4 regions of the Candidatus Pantoea soli genome follow, and region 2 is predicted to be linked to each of the others. Evidence: predicted binding sites of a transcription regulator. Region 2 holds the regulator's gene; each other region holds the start of a gene.

Region 1 (5,834 bases), 890 kb from region 2:
GTGGTGCCCTGCAGCAGACCGATGTTTTTGCCTTTCAGCGACTCAATGGTCGGTTGCAGCTTCGAGCCTTTAGGTGCCACTAAGCGGGCATTGGCCGCATAGAGTTTGTCAGAGAACGCGATCTCTTCCTGACGCTTCTCGGTAATTGACAGTGAGGAGATGATGGCATCGATCTTTTTCGCCTTCAGCGACGGGATCAGCGCATCGAAATCACTTTCCACATAAGTACATTTGGTCTGAATACGCTTACAGATCTCATTCGCCAGATCGATATCAAAACCGACTAACTGGCCCTGAGCGTTCTTGGACTCAAACGGCGGGTAGGTTGGATCGGTCCCGATGCGCAGCGTCTGCGGTACCGCTGCGAACACGCTCGCAGCACTGGACATCGCCAGCATCAGAGAAAGAGCCAGAACTCGCTTTTTCATAGGTAACCCTCAAGTGAAGTGCTTATTGTTATGTGGTGCGTGATGTGTATTTGCGCTGAATGCTGTGCAGGTTTCATGCCAGTTGTGAGAATCGGCGAAACTGTGTGCAGGCGCACTAATTACCGCGCCGGTTGCGGGCGCAAGCACTTAGTTTGTGAGGGAAATATAACAGCGGCGCAGCGAAGAAAAAGTGAGTTTGTTAACTTTTGGTGCACAAGATGCACGAACAGTGATCGGCCCCGCGCTTTTGCACGCAAACAGTGCACAGCGGCGCATTATGGAGTAGCGCGTGGCCCGCAGCGGATAACATGCTGCTGCGCAGCGGCCAGCGACAAGCACCGCACCCTGACCGCTTACCCGCCGCCGCCAGCCTGGCGGCGCGACTGCACCGTTATGCGCCATGCCAGCGGGTAAACAGATCCTGCGGCAGCGTAAGGTCAAACTGATCGATCACGCGATTGACCGTCTGATCAACCAGATCCTCGATGCGCTGTGGACGATGGTAGAACGCCGGCACCGGCGGCATGATCATCGCGCCCAATTCCGCTGCGGTGGTCATCATCCGCAGATGGCCGACGTGCAGCGGCGTTTCACGCACGCACAGCACCAGCCGGCGCTGCTCTTTCAGCACCACGTCAGCGGCGCGCGTCAGCAGACTGTCACTGTAGCTGTGGACAATGCCGGACAGGGTTTTCATCGAACAGGGCAGAATTACCATGCCCAGCGTTTTAAACGAGCCGGAAGAGATACTGGCCCCGATATCGCGCACGTCATGCACCACATCTGCCAGCGCCTGCACATCACGCACGCTGTAGTCGGTTTCCAGCGCCAGCGTCTGCCGCGCCGCGGGACTCATCACCAGATGGGTTTCTACCTCCGCCAGCGGTTGCAGCACCTGCAGCATGCGTACCCCGTAAATTGCGCCGCTGGCGCCGGAAATACCAATGATGAGTCGTTTCATAATTCAGTCCTGCCATTCAGAGTGCGGCAATGATAGCCGTTAGCAGCGCAGAAATACAAAAACAAACAGGGCGGGATTGCGCCCGCCCTGCTCTGTGCTGCCAGGTATGTCGGCTTAGCCTTCGTTGTGCAGCTCCAGCCCTTCCACTTCAGTCTGACGCTGGATCGCTTTGGCATCGTCGTTGCGCAGCGACTGCAGATACTCCAGGTACTGCTGGTCGACATCTTTGGTGACGTAAACGCCGTTGAACACCGAGCACTCAAACTGGGCGATATCCGGGTTCTCTTCACGCACGGCTTCAATCAGGTCATTCAGATCCTGGAAAATCAGCGCATCCGCTTTGATCAGCTGGCGAATCTCTTCCACTTCCCGGCCGTGCGCAATCAGTTCTGTCGCGCTCGGCATATCAATGCCGTACACGTTCGGGAAACGAATTTCCGGCGCAGCAGACGCCAGGTACACGCGCTTTGCACCCGCTTCACGCGCCATTTCGATGATCTGCTCGGATGTGGTGCCGCGCACGATGGAGTCATCAACCAGCAGGACGTTTTTATCGCGGAACTCAGCTCGGTTCGCATTCAGCTTGCGGCGAACGGCACTGCGGCGCAGATGCTGGCCCGGCATGATAAAGGTACGGCCCACGTAGCGGTTTTTCACAAAGCCCTGACGGTAAGGCTTATTGAGAATGCGCGCAATTTCCAGAGCGGTATCGGTGGAGGTTTCCGGAATCGGGATCACCACGTCGATATCCAGATCTTCCCATTCGCGGGCGATTTTCTCACCCAGCTTGGTGCCCATGCGCACGCGCGCGCTATAGACGGAGATTTTATCGAGGAACGAGTCCGGACGGGCAAAATAGACATACTCGAACAGGCACGGATTGCTTTTCGGGTTCTCCGCGCACTGCCGGGTGAAAAGCTGGCCCTGCTCGGTGATGTAGACCGCTTCACCTGGCGCGACATCCCGGATAAATTCAAAGCCCAGCGTATCCAGCGCCACGCTTTCAGAAGCCACCATATACTCGACGCGGCCATCGGGAATTTCACGTTTGCCCAGCACCAGCGGACGGATACCGTTGGGATCGCGGAACGCCACCATACCGTGACCGATGATCATCGCCACAACGGCGTAAGCGCCGCGTACCTGCTGATGCACCGCCGCCACGGCGGCAAAAATGTTGTCGGCTTCCAGCGGATAGTGCTGAAAACGATCCAGCTCCTGCGCAAAGATATTGAGCAGAATTTCCGAATCTGAGGTGGTGTTAACATGACGGCGGCCCACTTCGAACAGCTGCTTGCGCAGTTCATGCGCGTTGGTCAGGTTGCCGTTATGCGCCAGCGTGATGCCGTAAGGCGAGTTCACATAGAAAGGCTGCGCTTCAGAGGCGCTGGAGCTGCCTGCTGTCGGATAGCGCACGTGACCAATGCCAATATTCCCCTGCAAACGCTGCATGTGGCGCGCTTCAAACACGTCGCTGACCAGGCCATTGGCCTTGCGCAGACGGAAGCAGTTCAGCGCATCGATGGTACAAATGCCGGCGGCATCCTGCCCGCGGTGCTGCAGCACCGTTAACGCGTCATAGATCGACTGGTTTACTGGCATAAAACCGGTGATACCAACAATACCGCACATGTTGTCATTTCCTCATTAGCCGCACTCCCGATGGTGTCACCGGGGTAAAAAACTCGACGTGCTTTTCAGGTAATCGAAAAACCACCTGATGATGTAACTGAACTGGGGAATGAGTTGAGACTGTTGCCAGTCCGGGCTTTTGGAAAAGCCGGTGAATGTATCAAGGAAGAAAAGAATGGCGGATACAATCAGCACGCCACGCAACGCCCCGAAACAGACCCCCAACACCCTGTCGGTTCCCGACAAGCCGGTTTTTTCAACCAGCGAGCCGATCACATAGTTCACGATGGCCCCCACTATCAGGGTGGCAATGAATAACACCGCAATCGCGATGCCGTTGCGAACCAGTTCGTCGTCAAAACCTGTAAACCAGACTGCAAGGTAGGCGTAATAATGACTGGCGACAAAAAACGCGCATCCCCAGGTAACAAGAGATAAGGCTTCCCGGACAAACCCGCGAATCAGGCTGACCAGAGCCGAAAAACCAACTACCGCAATAATGACGTAATCAATCCAGATCATGAACGCTTCCAGTACAGTGCATTTGCACCCCTGCATCCAGTTCGGGGCGCATTCTAACAGAAAAAGAAAACGTTTGCGTAGGGTTTTCCCGTTCTGCATCCATAAAAAGGGCGATGAAAAAAATTTTCCTCGCCCGGTGCGTAACTCGTTATATAACTAACTGATTTTAAGTGATTTAAACTTTACGCTTCGCTAAAAACCTGAGGCTAAGCCGCGCCTGTTACTGCCATCGGCGCGGCTTATCAGCACCTCAGCGCGTGCTGTACGGCTTAATCACGCCGCCCAGCCCGGAGAGGCTCTGCAGCTCACTCAGTGAACCCTGCAGTTTGGCTTTCGACGCATCCGGCCCTACGTAGATGCGGGTAATCTGCCCCTGCACCGGCGTGGCGGGTACGGTATAGGCGCGATAGCCAGAGAGCCGCAGCTTCGCGACGATCTCACTCACTTTCGCCGCGTTTTTCAGCGCGCCCAGCTGCACCACAAAGGCCTGTCCGGCCGGTTCGCTCTGTTTCGCTGTCTCGGCCGGTTTGGCCGTTTCAGCCGGTTTGCTCTGCTCAACCGGCTTGCTCTGTTCAGCCACTTTTGGCTGTTCAGCCGGCTTCGCCTTCGGCGGCTCAGTCTGCTTCGGTCTGGTCTGCTCTGGCGTTTTCGGCTTCGTCGCTTCTGTCGCTTTCGGCTTCGTCTGCTCTGCCGCTTTTGGCTGCGCTTTCGGCTGAAGCGGCTGATGCACCGGCGGTGGCGTGACCACGCTCGGCGCGCTGTTTTGTACCGGCTGGGCATTGCCGCTGGCAGCGCTGCTTTGCGCCGGGGTCGTGGCCGACGACTGCTGCGCACTGCCCGCGCCTTCCGGCGGCTGCGACGGCAGCGGCTGCGTGACCGGCGGCACCATTTCACTGTCCTGCTGATCGTCCGGTTTGGGCACCAGCGGGATCGCCGCGAACTCTTCTTTATAGTGCTTCTTCTTGCCGTCCAGCAGTCCCGGCAACACGATGACGCCAATCGCCACCAGAATCACGGTACCGACCAGGCGGTTCTGAAACTTACTTGCCACTGCCGTTCTCCGCTGCCATCGATTCCATAACCTGTGCCACGGTGTGGAACGAGCCACACACCAGAATCACATCCTGCGCCTGTGCCTGCTGACGAGCAGCCTGCCAGGCCGCGTCCACACTCGCATACGCGCTGGCAGCATCAAGGTGCGCCATCAGCGCCTGCGCCGACGCGCCGCGCGGGCCGTCCAGCGGCGCGCAGTACCAGCGATCCACCTGCGGTGCCAGCGCCGCCAGCGTACCGGCGATATCTTTGTCATGCAGCATACCCACCACCGCATGCACCGTGCCGTGCGCAGGCAGCTCTGCCAGACGCGAAGCCAGATAGTGGGCGGCGTGCGGATTGTGCGCCACATCCAGGATCACCCGCGGGGCTTCGCTCACCGTCTGGAAACGCCCCGGCAGCAGCGCCTGCGGCAGCGCGGTGCGGATCACCGCCTCGCTGACCGCCAGTCCGGAAGCGCGCAGCGCCGCCAGCGCGGTGGCCGCATTCGGCAGCGGCACCTGCGGCAGCGGCAGGTCACGCAGCGTGCCGTGCGCATCCTGCAGCGTCCAGCGGTCACCCTGCTGCTGCCACTGCCAGTCGCGATTGATCTGCAGCAGCTGCGCCCCTTTCTCCGCCGCCACCTCAGCAATGGTGTGCGGCATCGCGGGCTCGCCGACCACCGCCGGTTTGCCGCGGCGGAACACGCCGGCTTTTTCCCGGCCAATGCTTTCGCGATCCGGGCCCAGCCAGTCGGTATGATCGAGTGCAATGCTGGTAATGACCGCCACGTCAGCATCGACGATATTGGTGGCGTCCAGCCGCCCGCCCAGCCCGACCTCCAGAATCACCACATCAAGCTGCGCGTCGCGGAACAGATTCAGCGCCGACAGGGTGCCAAACTCAAAATAGGTCAGGGAAATGTCGCCCCGTCCGGCTTCAATGGCGGCAAAGCTGGCGCTGTGCAGCGCCTCATCCAGCTCTTCGCCCTGCACGCGCACGCGCTCGGTGTAACGCACCAGATGCGGTGAGCTGTAAACGCCCACGCGGTAGCCCGCCGCCATCAGCAGCGTTTCCAGCGTGCGGCAGGTGGTGCCTTTGCCGTTGGTGCCGGCGACGGTGAAGACAAACGGAGCGGGTTTAAGCAGGTCAAGACGTGCGGCAACGCGTTGAATGCGGTCCAGGCCCAGTTCGATGGCCTGCGAGTGCAGATGTTCAAGATAATGAAGCCACGTGGCCAAAGGCGACGTGGCTTGAGG
Region 2 (5,834 bases):
CCGGGCGTATTTCGCATCACAGCGTGCAGCCGGAAGGCAAAGCGCCGGTGGCCCCGTCCGCGATCCCGGCAGGCACCCGCACCTCACTGCGCGCGCCGGATGGCAGCGTCTATCGTGAAGATACCTCCACGCCGCGCGAGCTGAGCGTGGCTGAAATTCAGCAAATCGTGAAAGACTTTGGTCAGGCCGCGGCCAACGCGCGCGAAGCGGATTTCGACCTGCTGGAGTTGCACTCCGCGCACGGCTATCTGATGCATCAGTTCCTTGCGCCCGGTTCGAACCAGCGCACCGATGAGTACGGCGGCTCTATCGAAAAACGCGGTCGCTTTGCCCTGGAAGTGGTGGATGCCGCGATTGCCAACTGGTCAGCCGACCGCGTCGGGATCCGTATCTCGCCAATTGGTTCGTTCCAGAACCTCGACAACGGCCCGGATGAAGAAGAAGCAGCGCTGTGGTACATCACGGAGTTGGGCAAGCGCGGGCTCGCGTATCTGCACCTTTCCGAGCCAGACTGGGCGGGCGGTAAGCCGTATACCGATGCTTTCCGTGAAAAAGTGCGTGCCGCCTTCCCGGGCGTGATCATCGGTGCCGGTGCGTATACCGTCGAAAAAGCGGATGATCTGATTGCCCGTGGTCTGATCGATGCCGTGGCGTTTGGCCGCGACTTCATTGCTAACCCGGATCTGGTGGCGCGCCTGCAACAGGACGCCCCGCTTAATCCGCAGCGCCCGGAAAGCTTCTATGGCGGCGGTGCAGAAGGTTACACTGATTACCCGACGCTGTAAGCGTTTTGCCGCCGCACCTGCTGTGCGGCGGTTTTGCTTATAGCGGGCATTTACTCGCTATACTTAGCGTTTTGTCACACCAGACGACTTGTCAAAAAAGAGGATGTTATGCGTTTACTTCACACCATGTTACGCGTTGGCGATCTGCAGCGCTCAATTGATTTTTACACCCGCGTACTGGGCATGCGCGTTCTGCGCCAGAGCGAAAACAGCGAATACAAATACACCCTGGCGTTTGTTGGCTACACCGAAGAGAGCGAAGGCGCGGTGATTGAGCTGACCTACAACTGGGGCGTAGATAAATATGACCTCGGCAATGCGTATGGACATATCGCGCTTGGCGTGGATAACGTGGCGGAAACCTGCGAACGCATCCGCAGCGCCGGCGGCAACGTAACGCGCGAAGCCGGCCCGGTGAAAGGCGGTACCACGGTGATTGCGTTTGTCGAAGATCCGGATGGTTACAAAATCGAGCTGATCGAAAACAAGCACGCCGGTAACGGCCTCGGCAACTGATGCCGCCTCTCAGCCTGCTAATTTGCAGGCTGATCTCCCTCTCCTGCTGCACCCTCCGGCAATTTTTGCCATAATGCGCGCTGCCTTATTGCCTGCTATGAGATCCTGATGTCTGAATCGAACGCCCTGAATGCCCTTCATCAACGCTTCCGTGGTTTCTACCCTGTGGTCATTGACGTGGAAACCGCCGGTTTCAACGCCAAAACCGATGCCCTGCTGGAGATCGCCGCGATCACGCTCAAAATGGATGAAGAGGGCTGGCTGCAGCGTGATGAAACCCTGCATTTTCACGTGGAGCCATTTGAAGGCGCGATTCTGAATCCGGATGCGCTGGCCTTTACCGGTATTGATCCCACCAACCCGCTGCGCGGTGCGGTGAGTGAATACGAAGCGCTGCACGCCATCTTCAAGATGGTGCGCAAAGGCACCAAAGAGAGCGGCTGTAACCGCGCCATCATTGTGGCGCACAATGCCACCTTCGATCACAGCTTTCTGATGGCGGCGGCAGAGCGTGCCGGTCTGAAGCGGAATCCGTTCCATCCGTTCGCCACTTTTGATACCGCGGCGCTTAGCGGTCTGGTGCTGGGGCAAACGGTGCTGGCAAAAGCCTGTATTGCGGCGGGAATGGCGTTTGACAGCACGCAGGCGCACTCTGCCCTGTATGACACCGAGCAGACAGCCATCCTGTTTTGTGAGCTGGTGAATCGCTGGAAACGTCTGGGCGGCTGGCCGCTGGCGATGCAGGAAGCACCGGCCGAAGACGACGCCGCCCTCTGACTGCGCAGAAAAGAAAAAGGCCGACAGAGGTCGGCCTTTATAGCGCTTTCGCTTCGCTTATTCCGCTTCTTTGTGTTTCTCAGCGGTCTCTTTGATCAGTGGCTGCAGTTCGCCACGCTGGAACATTTCGACGATGATGTCGCAGCCGCCGACCAGTTCACCATCCACCCACAGCTGCGGGAATGTTGGCCAGTTAGCGTACTTAGGTAATTCAGCACGGATATCCGGATTCTGCAGGATATCCACATACGCGAAGCGCTCACCACAGGCAGACAGCGCCTGCACCGCCTGCGCAGAGAAGCCGCAGCTTGGCAGCTTTGGCGACCCTTTCATATACAGCAGGATCGGGTTTTCTGCGATCTGGCGCTGAATTTTTTCAACAGTACTCATTTTTGCCTTCCTTAATCCTTCACTTCGTGTTTGTTTATTGTAGCGACTTCGCCCCGCGACTGAAAACGGGATTTTGCCCCGCGACAGTGCGATCGCCATCTTTGTTAAGCGGATGACTGAACGATAACATTTTCATATCATTAACAGGCATTAATCAATTAATAATTAGCAATAATTTCGCTGGCTTAACCGGCTGAAATCGCTCATTTTTGCCACAAATTCAGTGCCGTAACAGATTAATGGAAAAAGCCCTTACCTTTTAGAAAAAAAGTGGATTAGAATTGCCCTGGCTCTGATTTTTGATCAGATTTTTCTAACTTTTCCGCAGCCTGTGCCTGAGCAGCCTGCTTAACCTGTAACCGGACTATGCGTTTACTGATTACGCTTTTCATACTGGCTTTTGCCCAACTGTTCGTTAATGTGGCTTCTGCATCCCCGCACACGCCGGTTAATGCCAGTCTGCAGAAGACTGAGAAAAAAAGTGCGCGTGACGATGAGCGCCGCAAGCGACGTCCGGTGAAGACCACCACAAAAAAATCCCGTCTGACGTCGGTGCAGAAATTTAAACTAAAAAAGCAGCAGAAAACCGCCACCGCACTGCAGAAAACCACCAGCCGTCGCGCCCCCCTGAAACTCAGCGGTAAAAAATATGGTCATCAGCGCCTGGCGAAAGCCGCTGCCGCGGCAGAGGCCGATGACGAGGTTCAGGGCCTGACCGGCATTAAAATGAGCAAGTCTCACCGCCTGCGCTATCAGAAAGCGCGTGAAACGGCGATGAATAAACTGATGGGACAGCTGGGTAAGCCTTATCAGTGGGGCGGCACCTCGCCGCATACCGGTTTCGATTGCAGCGGTTTGGTGTGGTACGCCTATAAAGACCTCGTCAAATTCAAACTGCCGCGCACCGCCAATGAAATGTATCATCTGCGCGATGCGGCCCCGATCAAACGCGAGCTGCTGGAGAAAGGCGATCTGGTCTTCTTCCGCATTAATAACCGCGGTGCTGCCGATCACGTCGGCGTCTATCTGGGCAACGGCAAGTTCATTCAGTCGCCGCGTACCGGTAAAGATATTCAAATCAGTGCGCTAAGCGAAGATTACTGGCAGAAACACTATGTAGGCGCGCGCCGCATGATGACACCTAAAACCATTCGCTAAGCGTTGCGTTGCGCAAGCAAGCAAAGAAAAGCCGGCGGCTGTTGCTCAGCGCCGGCTTTTTTATTAGTGCAGAATTGCCGTAAAACTGAAGGCCACAATCATCATCAGCGCCGCGACCGTGGTCATTAACGCCAGCTTCATCTCCGTACTCATCCTTGCTCCATAGCCACACTGTTATCATGGTTAAAGAATTTTCGCACAGCAACCGGCAAAAATCTCGTGTTATCCGCGCCAGCTTGCTAGAATCGCCGCCTTTCGTTGCGCAACAGGTTTTGCGCATGCTGCATTGACAGCCTGCGAACGCGTTTTCTTTGCCCCTGAAACGCCGGTTTTCCGGCCAAAACGGGGTAAAATACCCTTCGCAGACGCAAACGTTTAACAATATACTTATCAGTAAGTTGCGATAAGCCCAGGAGTACCATTCAGATGGCAACAATTAAAGATGTGGCGAAACGCGCCGGTGTCTCAACCACCACGGTTTCGCATGTCATCAACAAAACGCGCTTCGTTGCTGAAGAGACGCGCAACGCCGTATGGGAAGCGATCAAAGCACTGCACTATTCACCCAGCGCCGTGGCGCGCAGTCTGAAGGTGAACCACACCAAAACGCTGGGGCTGCTGGCCACCTCCAGCGAAGCGCCCTATTTTGCCGAGATTATCGAAGCGGTGGAAAATCACTGTTTTGACCGCGGTTATACCCTGATCCTCGGTAACGCGCATAACGACCTGCAAAAACAGCGCGCCTATCTGTCGATGATGGCGCAAAAACGCGTGGACGGGCTGCTGGTGATGTGCTCAGAGTATCCGGACGATCTGCTGCAGATGCTGGAAGAGAACCGTAACATTCCCATGGTGGTGATGGACTGGGGCGAATCGCGCGGCGATTTTACCGATACCGTGCAGGATAATGCGTTTCACGGCGGCTATCTCGCCGGACGCTATCTGATTGAGCGCGGCCACCGTGATATCGGGGCGATTCCGGGCCAGATGGAACGCAATACCGGGGGCGGACGCCACGCTGGTTTTTTACAGGCGATGCATGAAGCGGGCATTACCGTGCGTCAGGAGTGGATTGTGCAGGGCGACTTTGAGCCGGAATCCGGTTATCAGGCGATGCAGCAGATCCTCAACCAGAAGCAGCGCCCTACTGCCGTGTTCTGCGGCGGTGACATCATGGCGATGGGCGCAATCTGTGCGGCTGATGAGATGGGGCTGCGCGTGCCGCAGGATATTTCCGTCATCGGTTACGATAACGTGCGCAACGCGCGCTACTTCACGCCCGCGCTGACCACGGTCCATCAGCCCAAAGCCCAGCTGGGGGAAAAAGCGCTTGAGATGCTGCTGGATCGCATTACCAGCAAGCGCGAAGAGCCGCAAACCATTGAAGTGCAGCCTACGCTGATTGAACGCCGTTCGGTCGCGGATGGCCCGTTCCGCGACTATCGCCGTTAAGTGCGCGTCTCGCTGAGCCATTCCTGGTTCAGCGTTTCCGCATCCCCCAGATAACTCAGCAGCCAGTCCAGCGCCGGTGAGTCACCCTGTTCTGACCAGCTGACACAGCAGGGGCTGTCCGGAAAAGCCTGCGGCAGCGTCAGTTCCGTCAGGGCGCCGCTGTCCAGCAGCGGCCGCGCTAAATGGCCGGGGATCATGCCCACGCACAAGCCGGCCTGCAGACAGTCCAGCCCGGTTTCCCACTCCGGCACCACCAGCCGGCGCTGGTTATCCAGCGTCCAGGTCATGCGGCGCGGTAAGGCGCGCGAGGTGTCTTCCAGCACCAGCGACGGCCAGGCGCGCAGCGTCTCGTCGTCAAGCTGTGTGCTGCCAGCCAGCGGGTGATCGGGGCTGACCACGCAGCGCCAGTTAAGCGCCCCCATATCCTGAAAGGCAAAACGACCGCCCACCGGAATCGCCTGCGTCGCGCCAATCGCCACGTCAACGCGCCCGTCAGCCAGCGCATCCCACACGCCGTTGAACACTTCGTAACTGATGATCAACTCCATATCGGGAAAATGACGATAAAAATCCTTCACCAGCTGTCGCGTACGCTGCGGTTTGACAATGCAGTCCACGGCGATACTCAGCTGACCGCGCCAGCCGTTGGCCAGCTGCTGACACTGGCGGCGGGTTGCCAGCATTTTTTTGATAACAGATCGTCCTTCGCGCACAAAATGCTCGCCAGCCGGCGTCAGCACCACTTCCCGGTGCTGG
Region 3 (5,834 bases), 770 kb from region 2:
GCATCAGCGGCCCGTGGCTGCATGGTCTGGTGCGCTTTCTGATTGGTGCGGCCAGCGGCTGGGCCATGGTGCTGGTGGCGGCCTGGAGCAATGAGCAGCTGCTGCACCATGGCCGTCCCGGCTTATCTGCCGCGGTGTTTGCCGGCCCCGGTACCGGTATCTTTATCAGCGGCATGCTGGCCGTCGCGCTGCATGCCAGCGGGGCCAGCGCGGCGGCGGCCTGGGCCGTATACGGCAGCGTGGCGCTGATCTTTATCGCGGCGATTGCGCGTTTTCTGCCGCGCAGCGGCCAGCTGCACCGGCCGGACCAGGCACCGCCGGCGCTGGTGCTGAACGGCACGCTGAAGCGGCTGGTGCTGAGCTACAGCCTCGCCGGATTTGGCTACATATTACCGGCGACCTTCCTGTCACAGATGGCGGCGGCCCGCTTTCCCCACAGCGCCTTTGCGCAGTTTGTCTGGCCGGTGTTTGGCGGGGCGGCGGTCGCCGGGATTGCATTGGGCATTGTGACACGGCACTGGGGCAGCACGCCGCTGCGCCTGGCGCTGGTGCTGTGGGCGCAGGCGCTGGGCGTTATCGCGGCGCTGATTTTACCTGGCCTCAGCGGTCTGCTGCTGGCCGCGCTGCTGATTGGCGGTGGCTTTCTGTGCGTGGTGCAGCTCTCGCTGCAGTACAGCCGCGAACTGGCACCGCAGCACGCACGCTATCTGGCCGGCCTGCTGACCACCGGGTACGCCATCGGTCAGCTTGGCGGCCCGCTGCTGTCGTGGCTCGCCAGCCTGATCTGGCAGCGGCTGGATCCGGCGCTGTGGGTCGCAGGCGTAGGGTTAGTGCTGGCGGGCGCGCTGGTGCTGCGTCGCCCGGCGGCATGAAACGCTTTCATCTTCTATCGGATTGATTGCTGGATTAAGCGCGCGTTGTGTTTCACAATACGCGCTCAGAATTTCCCCCGCAGGCGCAGATCTGCGGGCGCACCACCTGCCGGAGAATGAGTACGATGAGCACCCTAAGTCAGGAAGCCGCCCTGGTTCACGAAGCGCTGCTGGCGCGTGGCCTGGAAACGCCATTACGCGCCCCGGTGCGCGATATGGACGACGAAACGCGTAAGCGCGAGATCGCCGGTCACATGACGCAAATCATGCAGTTGCTGAATCTGGATCTGGAAGATGACAGCCTGATGGAAACGCCACACCGCATCGCCAAAATGTATGTGGATGAGATTTTCTCTGGCCTCGATTACGCCAACTTCCCGAAAATCACCGTCATTGAAAACAAGATGAAAGTAGATGAGATGGTGACGGTACGCGATATCACCCTGACCAGCACCTGCGAACACCATTTTGTGATCATCGATGGCAAGGCCACGGTGGCCTATATTCCAAAAGACAAGGTGATAGGCCTGTCGAAAATCAACCGCATTGTACAGTTCTTTGCGCAGCGTCCGCAGGTGCAGGAGCGCCTGACCCAGCAGGTGCTGGTGGCGCTGCAGACACTGCTGGGCACCAATAACGTGGCGGTTTCCATTGACGCAGTGCACTACTGCGTTAAAGCGCGCGGAGTGAAGGATGCCACCAGCGCCACCACCACCACCTCGCTGGGCGGCTTGTTTAAATCCAGCCAGAACACGCGTCAGGAGTTCCTGCGCGCGGTGCGTCACAGCTAATCCCGCAGGCGGCTTCCCGGCCGCCTGTGCTTTTTCCCGCTTAAGGCCTGCTCAATGCAACGCTATCCTGCGCTGGATTTCATTCGTGGTTGCGCCATTCTCGGCATCCTGCTGCTGAACATTACCGGCTTCGCATTACCCTCTGCAGCCTATCTTAACCCGGCGTGGCAGGGCTCAATCGCGCCTGCGGACGCCTGGACGTGGGCGATTCTGGATGCCTTCGCCCAGCTGAAGTTTCTGACCCTTTTCGCGCTGCTGTTTGGTGCCGGACTGTACCTGCAGGCGCCGCGTGGCAGCCGCTGGATCGCTTCCCGCCTGACGCTGCTGGTGTTCATGGGGTTTATTCACGGCGTGTTTTTCTGGGAAGGCGATATCCTGCTGGATTACGGGCTGATTGGGCTGATTGTCTGGCGCATGCTGCGCGACGCGCCCGCAGAACGGGCGCTGTTGCACACCGGCATCCTGCTCTATCTGGTGGGCTGTGCCGTACTGCTGATATTTGGTTTGCTCGCCGGAACGCAGACGACGCGCTCATGGCTGCCGGGCGCGGCCGATCTGGAATACGAACGTTACTGGAAACTTACCGGCGGCTGGGAAGCGATTCAGAATCGCCTTGACCATCTCTCATCCGGCCTGATGGCGCTGGCGTCGCAGTATGGCTGGCAACTGGCCGGGCTGATGCTGATCGGCGGTGCGCTGATGCGCAACGGCTGGCTGCGCGGCCAGTTCAGCCTGCCGCACTACCGCCGTGCGGCACTGCTGCTGCTGGGCACCGGCTGGTTGCTCGCCATTCCGGGTATCGTCGCCCAGTGGCAGCTGGGATGGGATTTCCGCTGGACCGCCTTTTACCTGCAGATACCGCGCGATCTCGCCAGTCCGTTTATCAGCCTGGGGTACGCCGCGCTCTGTCTGGGCTTCTGGCCTGCCATTGCCGCCACGCGTATCAGTCATGCCCTTCAGTGCGTCGGTCGCATGGCGCTGAGTAACTATCTGCTGCAGACGCTGATCTGCACCACGCTGTTTTACCACATGGGCTTGTTTATGAGTTTCAGCCGCCTGCAGCTGCTGGCATGGGTACCTGCTATCTGGCTGGTCAATATCCTGTTCTCGGTACTCTGGCTGCAGCGCTTTCCCCAGGGGCCGCTGGAGTGGCTGTGGCGCAGGCTGACCCGGCTGGCGGCAGGTAAACCCGGTAATTCCTCCGTCATCAGATAATGATGTTCATCACAAAGGCGACAGAAAGCGATGTAACCGTTTTCATCCCTGTGACGTAATTCACGCAGCGCAGGGCAGCGCCCTGCCAGAATAGCGCCGTTACGCGCCAGGCGCGCCTATTCTTCCTCTGTGGAACAGCTGCATGATAACGATCCGTGATGTCGCCCGTCAGGCCGGTGTGTCCGTTGCCACCGTCTCACGTGTGCTCAATAACAGCAGTGCAGTGACCTCTGAAACCCGCGACGCTGTGCTGCAGGCGGTTGAATCGCTGGGCTATCGTCCTAACGCCAACGCCCAGGCGCTTGCCACTCAGGTCAGCGATACGATTGGCGTGGTAGTCATGGATGTCTCCGATCCCTTCTTCGGCGCGCTGGTCAAAGCGGTGGATACCGTGGCGCAGCGCGTGCAGAAGCATGTGCTAATCAGCAACTCCTGGCATCAGGAGGAGAAGGAACGTCATGCGATTGAAGTACTGATCCGCCAGCGCTGCAACGCGCTGGTGGTGCACGCGAAAACGCTTTCAGACGCTGAGCTCACGCAATTTATGGATCAGGTGCCCGGTATGATCCTGATAAACCGGGTAATTGCCGGTTACGCGCACCGCTGCGTCTGTCTGGATAACGTCACCGGCGCACAGGTGGCCACCCGCATGCTGTTACAGCAGGGCCATCAGCGCATCGGCTATCTCAGCTCCTGCCATCCGATAGAGGATGTCACGCAGCGCCGCGACGGCTGGCTGCAGGCGCTGGCAGAGCAGGGTATTCGTCCGCCAGAAGCCTGGATCGCCCATGCTGAACCGGATATGCAGGGCGGGGAAGCCGCAATGGTGGAACTGCTGGGGCGCAATCTGCATCTTACGGCAGTCTTCTCCTATAACGACGGCATGGCGGCCGGGGCGCTGACAGCGCTGAAAGACAACGGCATTCAGGTACCGCAGCATTTCTCCGTCATCGGCTTTGATGACATTCCTATTTCGCGTTACACCGATCCGCAGCTGACTACGGTGCGCTATCCCATTGTTTCAATGGCAAAACTGGCCACTGAGCTGGCGCTGCGCGGCGCGGCGGGAGAGCTGGATCCGCACGCTTCACACTGCTTCATGCCCACCCTGGTGCGGCGTCATTCCGTGGCGCAGCGGCAAATTGTGGAGTCGGTCACTAATTCAGGCGATGGCGCCATGTAACCGTTTCCAATCTGTGATTGTATTCACAGTTAATTAACAGGGCGCTCACTATGATGGCAGCGTCTTACCGGACTGAAACATTATGTAACGCCGGCATCTCCTCTTCCGGTCAGGTTTCAGTAGCCGATTGAAATGGTTCATAACACTCTTCAGGAAGCGTTTACGTACAGGGAAGTCAGGATAGCCATGGTGGTCCGGCTTTGCGTTAGCGCCAGCCCCATACAATAGCGTTTCAACCGACTGCGCTGTCTGCCCGCAGGCAAGATGGTGCGATGAAATACCCTGCATAAAAAACCGGAGATACCATGAATAAGAAGGTTTTCACGCTCACAGCACTGGTTGCCAGCATGATGTTTGGTGCAACCGCGCACGCCGCTGATACCCGCATTGGCGTGACCATTTACAAATATGACGACAACTTTATGTCGATGGTGCGCAAGGACATTGAGAAAGAAGCGAAAGCCATCGGCGGCATTCAGCTGCTGATGAATGACTCGCAGAACGACCAGTCCAAACAAAACGACCAGATTGACGTGCTGATGGCTAAGGGCGTGAAAGCGCTGGCCATCAACCTGGTAGACCCGGCCGCCGCTGCGGTCGTGATCGACAAAGCCAAAGCCAACGACGTACCGGTTGTGTTCTTCAACAAAGAGCCTAACGCACGCGTCCTGGCCAGCTATCCGAAAGCCTACTATGTCGGTACTGACTCGAAAGAGTCCGGCATCAAACAGGGCGAGCTGATTGAGAAGCACTGGAAAGCCACCCCGGCTTGGGATCTGAACAAAGATGGTCAGATTCAGTTCGTGCTGCTGAAAGGGGAGCCGGGCCATCCGGACGCTGAAGCCCGTACCAAATACGTGATTGATACCCTGAACAAAGACGGCATCAAAACCCAGCAGCTGGCTATGGATACCGCCATGTGGGATACCGCACAGGCAAAAGATAAAGTTGATGCCTGGCTCTCTGGCCCGAACGCCAACAAAATTGAAGTGATCATCGCGAACAACGACGCCATGGCGATGGGTGCGGTTGAAGCCCTGAAAGCCCACAACAAAACCAGCATTCCGGTGTTCGGTGTCGATGCCCTGCCAGAAGCGCTGGTGCTGGTGAAATCCGGTGCGATGGCCGGTACCGTGCTGAACGATGCGGAAAACCAGGCGAAAGCCACGCTGGATATTGCTAACAACCTGGCAAACGGCAAAGAACCTACCGCTGGCACCAACTTCAAGATGGAAGATAAAGTCGTACGCGTACCTTACGTACCGGTTGATAAAGATAATCTGTCTCAGTTTGTGAAGTAATTCGCAGCAGGCGCGGCCTTTTTGCCGCGCCTTATTGCATCTGACCAACGCAATTTTTAGCCAGGTAAATTATGGCCAGTGAGAATCCGACCACACAGCGTGAATATCTGCTGGAGATGACGAATGTCTCGAAATCATTTCCAGGGGTGAAAGCCTTAGATAATGTGAATTTAAAAGTGCGGCCGCACTCCGTCCATGCCTTAATGGGTGAAAACGGCGCCGGGAAATCCACGTTATTAAAATGCCTGTTTGGAATTTATAAGAAGGATGCGGGGAGCATTCTTTTTCAGGGTAAAGAAATCGATTTTACCAGTTCGAAAGAAGCGCTGGAAAATGGCGTATCGATGGTGCATCAGGAATTAAACCTGGTGCTGCAGCGCAGCGTCATGGATAACATGTGGCTTGGCCGTTATCCACGCAAAGGCGTATTTGTCGATCAGGATAAAATGTATCGCGATACCAAAGCGATTTT
Region 4 (5,834 bases), 980 kb from region 2:
GGTCAGGCGATCGTTGGCGCCGGCGAACTTCTCGAAGTTGAAGCGTGGGATTTTGGTCACGACGTAGTCGATAGAGGGTTCAAACGACGCCGGCGTACGACCACCGGTGATGTCATTCATCAGTTCATCAAGGGTAAAGCCCACCGCCAGTTTCGCCGCGACTTTGGCAATCGGGAAGCCGGTGGCTTTTGACGCCAGTGCCGAAGAACGTGACACGCGCGGGTTCATCTCAATCACAATCAGACGGCCGTCCTTCGGGTTGACCGAGAACTGCACGTTGGAGCCACCGGTTTCCACGCCAATTTCACGCAGTACCGCCAGTGAGGCGTTACGCATGATTTGGTACTCTTTATCGGTCAGGGTCTGCGCCGGCGCGACGGTAATGGAGTCGCCGGTGTGAATGCCCATGGCGTCAAAGTTTTCGATCGAGCAGACGATGATGCAGTTATCGTTCTTATCACGCACCACTTCCATCTCATACTCTTTCCAGCCAATCAGCGACTCATCAATCAGCAACTCATTGGTGGGCGACAGGTCCAGGCCGCGCTCGCAAATCTCTTCAAACTCTTCACGGTTATACGCGATACCGCCGCCAGTGCCACCCATGGTAAAGGACGGACGAATAATGCACGGGAAGCCGACCTCTTCTGCCACTTTCAGTGCTTCTTCCATGGTATGAGCGATACCAGAGCGGGCAGTATCCAGACCGATACTCTTCATCGCCACGTCAAAACGACGGCGATCTTCGGCTTTATCAATGGCATCCGCGGTGGCACCAATCATGGTGACACCAAACTCTTCCAGTACGCCCTGGCGTTCCAGCTCCAGCGCACAGTTCAGCGCCGTCTGGCCGCCCATGGTAGGCAGCACGGCATCCGGACGCTCTTTTTCAATGATTTTGCGCACCACTTCCCAGTGGATCGGCTCAATGTAGGTCGCATCGGCCATTTCCGGGTCGGTCATAATGGTCGCCGGGTTGGAGTTCACCAGAATGACGCGGTAGCCCTCTTCGCGCAGCGCTTTACACGCCTGCGCACCGGAGTAGTCAAATTCACATGCCTGGCCAATCACAATCGGGCCAGCGCCAAGGATCAGGATGGATTTTATGTCAGTACGTTTTGGCATCGTGGGCTCCTGATTACTTCGCGTGAGAACGGTAAGCTTCGATCAGTTCGATAAAGTGATCGAACAGCGGCGCCGCATCGTGCGGGCCTGGGCTGGCTTCCGGGTGTCCCTGGAAGCTGAAAGCCGGTTTGTCGGTGCGGTGAATGCCCTGCACCGTCTGGTCAAACAGCGAAACGTGCGTGACGCGCAGGTTGGCCGGCAGGTTGCTGTCATCCACGGCAAAACCGTGGTTCTGTGCAGTGATCATCACCCTGTTGTTATCAAGGTCTTTCACCGGATGGTTGCCGCCGTGGTGGCCCAGCTTCATCTTCACGGTTTTTGCCCCGCTGGCCAGCGCCAGCAGCTGGTGGCCAAGGCAGATGCCGAACACCGGAATCTCGGTTTGCAGAAACGCCTGGATGGCGCGGATGGCGTAATCACAGGGCTCCGGATCGCCAGGGCCGTTTGACAGGAAAATGCCGTCCGGATTGAGCGCCAGAACGTCTTCCGCCGGCGTCTGTGCCGGTACCACCGTCAGGCGGCAGCCGCGATCCACCAGCATACGCAGGATGTTGCGTTTTGCGCCGTAGTCATAGGCCACCACATGGAACGGCAGCGAATCTGCGCGCTGCTGCTCCGGCAGGCCGGCTTTCAGCGTCCAGCTGCCCTGCTGCCAGGCGTAGGTTTCTGCGGTTGTCACTTCTTTTGCCAGATCCATGCCTTTCAGGCCAGGAAACGCCTGTGCCTTTTGCAGCGCCAGCGCAGCATCCGGATTATCACCGGCAATAATGCAGCCATTCAGCGCGCCTTTTTCGCGCAGCAGACGGGTCAGCTTACGGGTATCGATATCGGCAATGCCCACAATGTTATTGCGCTGCAGATACGCTGACAGGCTCTCTTCACTGCGGAAGTTACTGGTAATCAGCGGCAGGTCGCGAATCACGAGGCCCTGAGCATGGATTTGACTGGATTCTTCATCGGCGGCGTTAGCACCAACATTGCCGATATGGGGATAAGTAAGGGTGACGATCTGGCGGGAATAGGAGGGATCAGTGAGGATTTCTTGATAACCGGTCATTGACGTGTTGAAAACGACCTCCCCCACTGCCGATCCCGTTGCCCCGATGGCCCGACCGTGGAATTGGGTTCCGTCTTCCAGAACCAAGAGCGCTGACTTAATCAAAACATCCTCCAGGGAATAAACAGTCACAATATCTGCATATTAATTCAAAATACTGCCCTGAATCAACGTAAAAACCGCCTGACTGCTCGATTTTTGGCAAATTGCGCGCATTCTAATGATCGACCTGCTTATTGTCTACCCTGAGGGGCTATTTTTTTGTGTTTTTCGGGCCTCTGAAGGTAAAAAAGCGAACCAGGCACCAAAAGAGAGAAGTATCACGGGGAAATAATCGGTTGCCTGACTGAAATAACCGAAAAATGTTCGGTCAGGACAGTTAATTTTGACCAAATGGTCAAAATTGGCGTTAAGTAAGCTCTATACACGAGGAAAACATGTAAAAATAACAATCTCATAAATAAAAATAAGCGTAACTGCATTTAATGCATAAAATAAAGGGCAATGATCACATTGCCCTTGTCAATCAACGCATTAATGATTGAAATCACCACATCACGATGGCTCAACACACTTATCAGTTTGTCAGATTCAGCACATCACGCATATCATAAAGCCCGCTTTTACGCGACATAACCCACTCCGCAGCCTTAACGGCACCTTTTGCAAAGGTCATGCGACTGGAAGCCTTGTGCGTAATCTCCACACGTTCGCCAATATCAGCAAACATCGCCGTATGCTCACCAACGATATCGCCGGCACGCACGGTGGCAAAGCCAATTGTCTGCGCTTTGCGCTCACCGGTATGACCTTCCCGGGCGTACACGGCGTGCTCATCCAGCTTCCACTTCATCGCGTCGGCAATCGCTTCCCCCATCGCCAGCGCGGTGCCGGAAGGGGCATCGACTTTATGACGATGATGCGCTTCGGTAATTTCGATATCGGCGTAGTCCCCCATCACCTTTGCTGCCTGCTGCAGCAGGTTCAGCACCAGATTCACCCCGACGCTGAAGTTAGCCGCAAACACAATACCGATGTCATCGGCAGCGGCACGAATCGCCGCTTTACCTGCCTCATCAAAGCCGGTGGTGCCGATCACCATTGCCTTCCGGTGCTGACGACAGAACGCCAGATACTCCAGCGTGCCTTCCGGACGGGTAAAATCAATCAGCACGTCAAAATCATCGACTACGCTCAGCAGATCGTCGGTGATGATCACGCCGGTTTTCCCAATACCCGCCAGTTCGCCGGCATCCACGCCCAGCAGCGAAGCGCCGCTGCGTGCCAGTGCCGCTCCCAGCGTAACGCCTTCCGCCTGGTGTACGGCCTCAATCAGATTGCGTCCCATGCGACCCGGTGCGCCCACAATAGCAATGCGGATTTCACTCATATTTATTCATTCCTGATACAAAACTATGCATGCAAAGCGTAAACAGGTTAACGGTCAGATAACCGTCACGCCACAATAAAAAAGGGATATAAGAATTTCACGACAGCCCTGGTGCATTATCAGTAAAAGCAATCCTGCCCGCGGCGGGGCGGATAACAGATAAAGAAAAGGCCGAACTGCGTCGGCCTGTTGATTATGCTGATAAACCTTTACTGCACCTCGCGCACATCCACGCGCAGCTCTTTCGGCACTTCAAAGACAATGTTCTCTTCGCGGCCAATCAGCTCAACGGCGGCATCACCGCCCAGTTCACGCAAACGCTGAATCACCTGCTGCACCAGAATATCCGGTGCGGACGCGCCGGCGGTGACACCGATGCATTTTACGCCGGTCACCCACTCTTCCTGAATGTCATCTGCTGAATCAATCAGCTTCGCCAGACGCCCGGCACGCTGTGCCAGCTCCGCCAGGCGGTTGGAGTTGGATGAATTTTTTGAGCCAACCACCAGCACCACTTCTGCATCCTGAGCCAGCACGCGCACGGCTTCCTGACGGTTAGTGGTGGCGTAGCAGATATCGTCTTTGCGTGGCCCGATAATGGCCGGAAAGCGCTGGCGCAGCGCGTCAATGACGTCTGAGGTATCGTCGACGGACAGGGTGGTCTGCGTCATGAAGCACAGGTTGTTCTCATCTTTTACCGTCAGCTTAAACACGTCCTCCGGTGACTCCACCAGATACATGCCACCGTTGGGGTTGCTGTACTGCCCCATGGTCCCTTCCACTTCCGGATGGCCGGCATGACCGATCAAAATCGCTTCTACCCCTTTACGGCTGGCGCGTGCCACTTCCATATGCACCTTGGTCACCAGCGGACAGGTGGCGTCGAACAGCATCGTCAGGCTGCGCGCTTTGGCTTCCGCGCGAACCGCCTGAGATACACCGTGGGCAGAGAAGATCAGAATCGCGTTATCCGGCACTTCGCTGATCTCTTCGATAAAGATGGCCCCGCGCTCGCGCAGGCTACTGACCACATAACGGTTATGCACCACTTCATGGCGCACATAGATGGGCGCGCCATACATCTCCAGCGCGCGCTCAACAATACTGATAGCGCGGTCCACGCCTGCGCAGAAACCGCGGGGGTTAGCTAACAGGATTTGCATCGCCTGCCTCCAGCGCCGGATTAACCTCCAGCACCTCAATGTCAAAAGTAATTCGCTGGCCGGCCAGCGGATGGTTAAAGTCTACGGTGATCGAATCGCCCGAGACTTCCCGGATAACGCCAGGCATTTCGCTGCCACCGATGCCGGTGAACAGCATAATCGTGCCCACTTCCGGCTCACCCGCATCAATAAAGTCACGACGCGAGAAATACTGGATCAGGTCCGGACTGGCCGCGCCAAATGCCTCTTCCGGCGCCAGCGTAAACGTATGCCGATCGCCCGCCTGCCGTCCCAGCAGCTCCTGCTCCAGCCCGGCTGACAGGCTGCCATCGCCCAGACGAAACAGCGCGGGCTTGCCATTGGCGCGCGTGGATTCGGCGGTTGAGCCATCTTCCAGCTTAAGTGTGAAGTGCACCAGCAGCGCGCTATCGCGCTGGACTTTCTCTGACATGACTTACCCTTTTTTCTGTCTGTCGTGGTTTTCCGTCCGGTCACTACAGTACAAAGCCTGACCCCTGCTGGCGTCAGGCTTGCGACCGGTAATTTACGTCCGAAAACGCACTATTTCTGCAGCGCTTTTTTACTGCCGGGGCTGAGAAACCCTTCCAGCACCACCAGCGCCGCACCGATGCAGATTCCGCAATCGGCGATGTTGAAGGTGGCGAAGTGCCAGTCACCGATGTAGAAGTCGATAAAATCGACCACGAAACCGTGCCAGGCGCGATCAAACAGGTTTCCCAGCGCCCCGCCAATAATCAGCGCGTAGGCAATGTTTGTGAGCTTATTGCTGACGTGGTTGCGATACATCATCACCACCAGCGCCACGACGATGGCAATCGCGATACCCGCGAAGAACCAGCGCTGCCAGCCGCCTTTGTCCGCCAGGAAACTGAACGCTGCGCCGTAGTTATGCGCGTAGAACAGATTCAGAAACGGCATCAGCGGCTGCGTTTCGTGCAGCATCATGTTGTTCATGATCCACTGTTTGCTGGCGAAGTCGATGACGATCACCACCAGCACCACCCACAACCAGCGCAATCCGGTAGAGCCAGGTTTGTTCATCAGGCAAACTTCCGCGCTTCGCCGTTGCCGGCTACGT

What was found. Region 2 encodes PurR, which represses purine synthesis genes. Its sites were predicted from a motif close to CANGCAAACGTTTGCNTG; they were not measured.
Region 1: cvpA (colicin V production protein) is a predicted target of PurR. The motif match lies at 3,606-3,623, and genes of this name have one in related genera.
Region 3: galS (HTH-type transcriptional regulator GalS) is a predicted target of PurR. The motif match lies at 2,908-2,925, and genes of this name have one in related genera.
Region 4: carA (glutamine-hydrolyzing carbamoyl-phosphate synthase small subunit) is a predicted target of PurR. The motif match lies at 2,510-2,527, and genes of this name have one in related genera.

The regions. Positions count from the first base shown of each region.
Region 1 covers NZ_CP032702.1:2,548,085-2,553,918, forward strand. Annotated here, with positions in the region: gene argT (lysine/arginine/ornithine ABC transporter substrate-binding protein ArgT) at 1-428, opposite strand, end outside; gene D8B20_RS11820 (UbiX family flavin prenyltransferase) at 820-1,389, opposite strand; gene purF (amidophosphoribosyltransferase) at 1,504-3,021, opposite strand; gene cvpA (colicin V production protein) at 3,058-3,543, opposite strand; gene dedD (cell division protein DedD) at 3,794-4,594, opposite strand; gene folC (bifunctional tetrahydrofolate synthase/dihydrofolate synthase) at 4,584-5,834, opposite strand, start outside.
Region 2 covers NZ_CP032702.1:1,660,658-1,666,491, reverse strand. Annotated here, with positions in the region: gene D8B20_RS07785 (alkene reductase) at 1-785, shown strand, start outside; gene gloA (lactoylglutathione lyase) at 894-1,301, shown strand; gene rnt (ribonuclease T) at 1,410-2,078, shown strand; gene D8B20_RS07770 (Grx4 family monothiol glutaredoxin) at 2,136-2,468, opposite strand; gene D8B20_RS07765 (C40 family peptidase) at 2,835-3,626, shown strand; gene cydH (cytochrome bd-I oxidase subunit CydH) at 3,690-3,779, opposite strand; gene purR (HTH-type transcriptional repressor PurR) at 4,053-5,078, shown strand; gene punR (DNA-binding transcriptional activator PunR) at 5,075-5,834, opposite strand, start outside.
Region 3 covers NZ_CP032702.1:2,430,957-2,436,790, reverse strand. Annotated here, with positions in the region: gene D8B20_RS11325 (YbfB/YjiJ family MFS transporter) at 1-872, shown strand, start outside; gene folE (GTP cyclohydrolase I FolE) at 998-1,663, shown strand; gene yeiB (DUF418 domain-containing protein YeiB) at 1,718-2,878, shown strand; gene galS (HTH-type transcriptional regulator GalS) at 3,021-4,061, shown strand; gene mglB (galactose/glucose ABC transporter substrate-binding protein MglB) at 4,367-5,362, shown strand; gene mglA (galactose/methyl galactoside ABC transporter ATP-binding protein MglA) at 5,434-5,834, shown strand, end outside.
Region 4 covers NZ_CP032702.1:677,278-683,111, reverse strand. Annotated here, with positions in the region: gene carB (carbamoyl-phosphate synthase large subunit) at 1-1,125, opposite strand, end outside; gene carA (glutamine-hydrolyzing carbamoyl-phosphate synthase small subunit) at 1,139-2,287, opposite strand; gene dapB (4-hydroxy-tetrahydrodipicolinate reductase) at 2,760-3,572, opposite strand; gene ispH (4-hydroxy-3-methylbut-2-enyl diphosphate reductase) at 3,782-4,735, opposite strand; gene fkpB (FKBP-type peptidyl-prolyl cis-trans isomerase) at 4,716-5,186, opposite strand; gene lspA (signal peptidase II) at 5,297-5,797, opposite strand; gene ileS (isoleucine--tRNA ligase) at 5,797-5,834, opposite strand, start outside.